DNA from 2 places in the Kitasatospora sp. UYEF31 genome. Region 1 is predicted to be linked to the other one. Evidence: riboswitches for the same ligand, from Rfam matches in the RefSeq annotation. Region 1 holds a riboswitch; the other holds the start of a gene.

Region 1 (3,406 bases):
GCACCCACTTGGTGATCAGGGTCTGCAGACGCGTCTCAATGTCAATCTCGCTCTCACTCACAGGAGCAAGGGTGTCATGAGACGACCTCACACTTCGACCCGCCCGGGTCGACTTACCCGCCTACTGACTTGCCCGCCTACTGACTTGCCCGCTCGACGATCAGGCCCGCCCGACGATCAGGCCCGCCCGACGATCGCGTCCTTGACCGGCACCGCGGGGTCGGCGAACTTCACCGTGTCGACCCGGGCGCCCGAGTTGATGAGCCGGCGCCCCTGCGCGAGGTCGCGCGGGCGGGCGACGGTGAGCAGAGCGACCAGCGCGCCGTCGACCAGCCACCCGGCGGACCACTGCCCGTCCCCGGGGGTGCCGCGGAACAGCGGTTCGACACCTTCCGGATGGTGGCCGATGTACTGCACCATGCGGCCGAACTGCTCGGACCAGAAGTACGGCACCGGGTCGTAAGCGTCGTCCGCGCCGAGCAGGTTGGCCGCGACCGTGCGCGGGGCCTGGAGCGCGTTGTCCCAGTGTTCGACGTGCATGACCCGGTCGTAGCGGGCCGAGGCGAAGGACGCGCAGTCGCCGACGGCGTAGACACCGGGGAGAGAGGTGCGCAGCCGCGCGTCGGTGGTGATGAAGCCGCGCGCGTCGAGTGCGATCCCGGATCCGGCCAGCCAGGCGGTCTCCGGGCGGACGCCGATGCCGACGACGACGGCGTCAGCCGGCAGGCTGCGGCCGTGGGTGAGGTGGACGGCGCCCTGTTCCAGGCGGTCCACCCGGGTGTCGAGCAGGAGTTCGATTCCGGCTTCCGCGTACCACGGGGTGAAGCGTTCGCCGAGTTTTGTGCCCAGGGCGTTGGCGAGCGGTGCGCGCAACGCTTCGACGACGGTCGTGCGGCAGCCGAGCGTGGCCGCGGCGGTGGCGACTTCCGCCCCGATCCAGCCCGCGCCGACGATCACGACGCGCGCCCCGGGCACCAGCGCGGAGCGCAGTCGCCGGGAGTCCTCGATCGTCCGGATGACATGGACACCGGGCAGGTCCGCGGCACCGGGCAGGTTGATCACATGTGCGCCGGTCGCGATGACCAGGCCGTCGTACGGGACGACTCCCGCGTCGGTGTCGACTTCGCGGGCGCCGGGACGCAGTGCGGTGGCGGTGACGCCCAGTCGCAGGTCGACGCCGAGGGCGTCCCAGTCGACCTCGAAGGAGCTGTCGTCGCTCTTGCCGAGCAGGACGTCCTTGGACAGGGGGGGTCGGTCGTACGGACGGTGGGACTCCGCGCCGAGGAGGGTAATCCGCCCCGCGTACCCCTGGTCCCGCAAGGCCACCACGGTCTGCAGGCCGGCCATGCCGGCGCCTACGACAAGCACGTTTTCCATAGGGGGAACCCTATTCGGCGGCGATGCCCGACAAAGGCCTTGACTCTGTCAAATACCTCACAGTCCTCTATGCCGGGCTCCAAGCTCAGGCGTCATCCTCCCTCCCCCGGACTCCGTCCGGGAGGTGCCCCCTCCTTCGCTTCGCTCAGTCGCCTCGTGGTGGGTCCGCTTGGGCGTTCGCTGCGAAGTGGCTGTGGTTCACAGCTCACATCCGCCGTCTTTCCCTTAGGAGCCTCGCCCCTCGTGCGACCCGGGACAACGTGAGCAGTACGGTGGCCCTGTATCGCGGGAGCCCGGTGGACCGGGCTGAGAGAGGGGCTGGCCGCCCCTGACCGTCCGAACCTGATCCGGGTCATGCCGGCGAAGGGAGATCTCCTCAATCATGGTTTTTTCCACACCAGACGTCGTTGTGGTCGGCGGCGGGGTGATCGGCCTGGCCTCGGCCTGGCGGGCGCGCAGCCGGTACGGGCTCACCGTCACCGTGGTCGACCCCGCTCCCGGGCACGGCGCCTCGCACGTCGCGGCCGGGATGCTGGCCCCGGTCAGCGAGCTCGGGTACGGGGAACAGGCGCTGCTGCGACTCAACCTCGCCTCCGCCGGCCGCTACGCCGCGTTCGCCGCCGAGCTCGAAGCAGCGTCCGGCCTGCCGTCCGGCTACCGGGCCTGCGGGACCATGGCTGTCGCGGCCGATCCCGACGACCGGACGGCCCTCAGGGAACTACACGTCTTCCAGGAGCGGCTCGGCCTGGAGTCAACGTGGCTGACTGCTCGTGAGTGCCGCGGTCTGGAACCGATGCTCTCCCCGTCGGTGAGCGGCGGACTGCACATTCCGGGCGACCACCAGATCGACAACCGCCGCCTTGTCACCGCTCTCCTGTCCGCGTGCGAGCGCGCCGGAGTCACCTTCGTCCGCTGCGACGTTGTCGCCATAGTGACGGGAAACAACCGGGCGACGGGGGTGCGACTGGCCGGCGGCGGTGTCATCACCGCAGGTCAGGTACTGCTCGCCGCAGGTGCCTGGTCAGGCTCGGTGGGCGGGCTGCCGCCGGACGTGCTGCCACCGGTCCGGCCCGTCAAGGGCGAGATCCTGCGGCTGCGGATGGATCCCGCGCAGCCCCTGATCACCCACAACGTCCGCGGCCTCGTCCGGGGCGGGGCCGTGTACCTGGTCCCCCGTACGGACGGCGAACTGGTCGTCGGGGCCACCCGCTGCGAACTGGGCTTCGACACCGGGGTGACCGCCGGCGGGGTGTACGAACTGCTGCGCGACGCCCGCGCCCTGGTCCCCGGGATCACCGAACTGCCCCTGGTCGAGTCCGTCGCCGGGCTGCGTCCTGGAACACCGGACAACGCCCCGCTCATCGGTCCTTCCCGACTGCCCGGCCTGATCGTCGCGACCGGGCACTACCGGCACGGCGTCCTGCTCACCCCCGTCACGGCGGACGCGGTGGCCGAAATCCTCGCCACCGGCGATGTGCCCGCAGTGGTCCGCCCCTTCGGCCCTGGAAGGTTCACCCCGACCACTGCCGCAGTCCCGGAGGTCTCACCATGAAGAACCCGGCCAGCACCGTCGACGTGACGGTCAACGGCGAGCCGCACAGCCTCGCCCCGGGCACGACCGTCGCCGCGCTGGTCGCCGCGCTGGCGCCCGGCAACAAGGGGGTCGCCGTCGCGCTCAACGCCGAGGTCGTACCGCGCGGCGCCTGGCCGGTCACGGCTCCGGCGGCCGGCGACCTCATCGAGATCCTCACCGCCGTCCAGGGAGGCTGACCCATGACCATGACAACAAGTACTCAAGTCGACACTGCCACCGACCCGCTGGTCATCGCCGGACAGAAGTTCACCTCCCGGCTGATCACCGGGACCGGCGGAGCGCCGAATCTGGAGGTCCTCGAGCAGGCCCTCCTGGCCTCCGGCACGGAACTGACCACCGTGGCCATGCGCCGGGTGGACCCCACGGCCACCGGATCGGTCCTGGACGTCCTGCTCCGGCACGGGATCCGCGTCCTGCCGAACACCGCCGGGTGCT
Region 2 (3,406 bases), on a different contig from region 1:
GGCGTTCGGCTTCAAGCGTCGCGGCCTTCGTCTGCTGCACGATGACCTGCTGGCGCGCGGTGGCCTCAGACAGCGGCCCGGCCTGGGTGGCCTTGGCTGCGGCTTCGTCCCGTTCGGCCTGGTAGCCGGCCTGCAGGATCTCGCTGTTGCGGGTGGCTTCGGCCTTGCGGCCGGCTGCTGCCTGCTCGGCTTCGGTGGCGTCCCGGTCCGCGTTGGCGGCGGCGATGCGGGCGTCCCGCTGTACGGCTGCGGCGTGCGGTGCGGCCAGGTTCTGGATGTAGCCGGTGGCGTCCAGGATCTCCTGGATCTGCAGGCTGTCGATGATTAGCCCGAGCTTCTCCATCTCGGTGCCGCAGGAAGCCCGGGTCTGTTCGGTGAGCCGCTCCCGCTCGCGGATCAGCTCTTCGACGGTCAGCCCGCCGACGATCGAGCGCAGGTGCCCGGCGAAGACGTTGTGCACCCGGTCGGGCATGTGCTTCTGCTGGTCGAGGAAGCGTCGGGCGGCGTTGGCGATCGAGGCCAAGTCGTCGCCGACTTTGAAGATCACGATGCCGCGCAGATGGATCGGGATGCCCTGCTTGGTGACACAGTCCACCGCGAGGTCCGCGGCGTTCAGGTCGAGTGACAGCTTGCGGACTGCTTGGACGCCCGGGATCACGAAGGTGCCGCGACCGGTGACGATCCGGAAACCCATCCCCTCGACGACCCCTTCGGCGCGGTTGCGTGATCCGGAGATCAGCAACGCCTCGTTGGGTTCGGCGACCCGCCACATGAGTTTGAAAATGATGATGATCAGGAGGAGTACAACAAATACTCCGACGATCAAGCCGATAGTCATCGGCCGTCCCCCTAGTGGTACGCCGCAGGGCTGCACCAGATGCGTCCGTGACGTGGCGGCGTGATCGCGATTGTGCCCCCCGTGATGACCTGCGGCCAAGGGGCTTGGCGGATTCGCTACCTGACTGAGGAAAGAAGACGGAAGTCCCTCATCGGAAGGTCAGCCCAAGGCGTCGGCCACGTACACCGTCCTGGGTGGCAGGTGCTCCACAACTACAACAAGCATGCCGTTTTCGAAGACCTCTCCTGGGATCACCGCGTACGCGTAGAAGCCCTCGCTGCCGCCGCGCACGGAGATCATGACCTCGCCCACCAGCCCTGGTGCGATCCGGCCGGTGACTCTGCCGCGAAGTCCCGTCATCTCTGTCATGCGGACATTGTGCAGGGTGGCCCGTACGCCGCTGACTTGGATGTTTCACGTGGAACGCGCCCCACACTCGGAGCGTTCCGTACCCGCCCTGTCTCCTCAGCCCGGGATGTGCCACGCTGTTGCCGTTGTACTTCTGGAACCACGCGGGAGCTCGGGACACCGGGCTGAGAGGGCGCTGACGTCTGCGTCGACCGCATGAACCTGACCGGGTAATGCCGGCGTAGGGAGCTTTTCCAATGACGATCAATCAGCAGAAGTCTGCCCCGGTGCGGCCGCTCAGCATCGGGCCGATCAGTCCCGCGCACCACAAGGGCTACGTCGAGGGTTCGCGCGAGGACATCCGCGTTCCCGTCCGGACCGTGCACCTGTCCGACGACAGTTCGGTGCGGCTGTACGACACTTCCGGCCCGTACACCGACCCGAACTTCACGCCCGACGTGAAGAAGGGCCTGCCGCCGCTGCGCGAGCGGTGGATCGACGAGCGTGCGGACACTGAGCGGTACGACGGCGTGATCGCGGCGCTTACCGCGCCCGACGGCCCGGGCGTGGGAATCCGGCCGCGGCGCGCTGCGAGTGGTCAGACCGTGACCCAACTCGCCTACGCGCGAAGGGGTTTGGTCACCACCGAGATGGAGTTCGTGGCGATCCGTGAGGGTCTTGACCCTGAGATCGTACGTGCGGCTGTTGCCGAAGGCCGGGCGGTCATCCCGGCCAATATCAACCACCCGGAGATCGAGCCGATGATCATCGGCAAGGACTTCCTGGTGAAGATCAACGCCAACATCGGCAACTCCGCCGTGACCTCCTCGATCGAGGAGGAGGTGGAGAAGATGGTGTGGGCGACCCGCTGGGGCGCTGACAACGTGATGGACTTGTCGACCGGCAAGGACATCCACACCACCCGCGAGTGGATCATCCGCAACTCTCCGGTGCCGATCGGTACGGTGCCGCTCTACCAGGCGTTGGAGAAGGTTGACGGGGCACCCGAGGAGCTGACCTGGGAGCTTTACCGCGACACTGTGATCGAGCAGGCCGAACAGGGCGTCGACTACATGACTGTGCACGCGGGGGTGCGCCTCGCGTACGTTCCGATGACCGCCAAGCGCAAGACCGGCATCGTCTCGCGCGGCGGTTCGATCATGGCGGCTTGGTGCCTGGCGCACCATCAGGAGAACTTCCTCTACACGAAGTTCGAGGAACTGACGGAGATCCTCCGGGCGTACGACATCACCTACTCGCTCGGCGACGGCCTGCGTCCCGGGTCGATCCACGACGCCAACGACGAGGCGCAGTTCGCGGAACTCCAGACCCTCGGCGAGCTCGGCCGGATCTCCCGGAGCATGGACGTGCAGGTGATGATCGAAGGCCCCGGGCACGTTCCGATGCACAAGATCAAAGAGAACATCGACCGCCAGCAGGAGATCTGCGACCAGGCGCCGTTCTACACGCTCGGCCCGCTGACCACGGACATCGCGCCCGGCTACGACCACATCACCAGCGCCATCGGCGCGGCGATGATCGGGATGTGGGGCACCGCGATGCTCTGCTACGTCACGCCCAAGGAGCACCTGGGTCTGCCCGACCGCGACGACGTCAAGGCCGGAGTCATCGCGTACAAGATCGCCGCACACGCGGCGGACCTCGCCAAGGGCCACCCGACCGCGCAGCAGTGGGACGACGCCCTGTCCGACGCCAGGTTCGAGTTCCGCTGGCAGGACCAGTTCGACCTGGCCCTCGACCCGGATACCGCGCGGGCGTTCCACGACGCGACGCTGCCGGCCGCCCCGGCGAAGACGGCGCACTTCTGCTCGATGTGCGGTCCGAAATTCTGTTCGATGCGGATCTCGGCTGACATCCGGGTGTACGCCGCCGAGCACGGCCTGGAGACCGCGGAGGCGATCGCGGCGGGTATGAAGGAGAAGTCCGACGAGTTCGCGGCTGCGGGCGGCCGGGTGTACCTGCCGCTGGCCGCTGACTGACGCACTGTCTGAACGGCGCGGTGTGTGAACGGCGCACTGTCTGAACAGCATCGCGCTCATCGTTCTACCCGCAACGGGCTGACCGGTGTACTGAAGATCCCGGTGTATTTCAGAAGCTGAAAACAGCTTCTGAAATACCCGGGAATCTTACTTTTGGGACTATTCGTTGCTGTGCATGGGGAAGCGTGGTTCGTCTTCCCGTGGAGAGCCGCGGAGGCGG

Evidence for each region. A riboswitch is a leader RNA that binds a small molecule or an ion and turns the genes downstream of it on or off. The one in region 1 is predicted to bind thiamine pyrophosphate.
Region 2: another riboswitch for thiamine pyrophosphate. It lies ahead of thiC (phosphomethylpyrimidine synthase ThiC); the one in region 1 lies ahead of thiO (glycine oxidase ThiO).

What each region holds. Positions count from the first base shown of each region.
Region 1 covers NZ_JBXAWK010000050.1:26,088-29,493, reverse strand. Annotated here, with positions in the region: gene AC0Z36_RS22370 (Rv2175c family DNA-binding protein) at 1-61, opposite strand, end outside; gene AC0Z36_RS22365 (NAD(P)/FAD-dependent oxidoreductase) at 178-1,377, opposite strand; TPP riboswitch at 1,653-1,763, shown strand; gene thiO (glycine oxidase ThiO) at 1,760-2,929, shown strand; gene thiS (sulfur carrier protein ThiS) at 2,926-3,147, shown strand; gene AC0Z36_RS22350 (thiazole synthase) at 3,151-3,406, shown strand, end outside.
Region 2 covers NZ_JBXAWK010000086.1:13,702-17,107, reverse strand. Annotated here, with positions in the region: gene AC0Z36_RS27555 (flotillin family protein) at 1-838, opposite strand, end outside; gene AC0Z36_RS27550 (hypothetical protein) at 998-1,198, opposite strand; TPP riboswitch at 1,341-1,451, shown strand; gene thiC (phosphomethylpyrimidine synthase ThiC) at 1,444-3,186, shown strand; gene AC0Z36_RS27540 (hypothetical protein) at 3,346-3,406, opposite strand, start outside.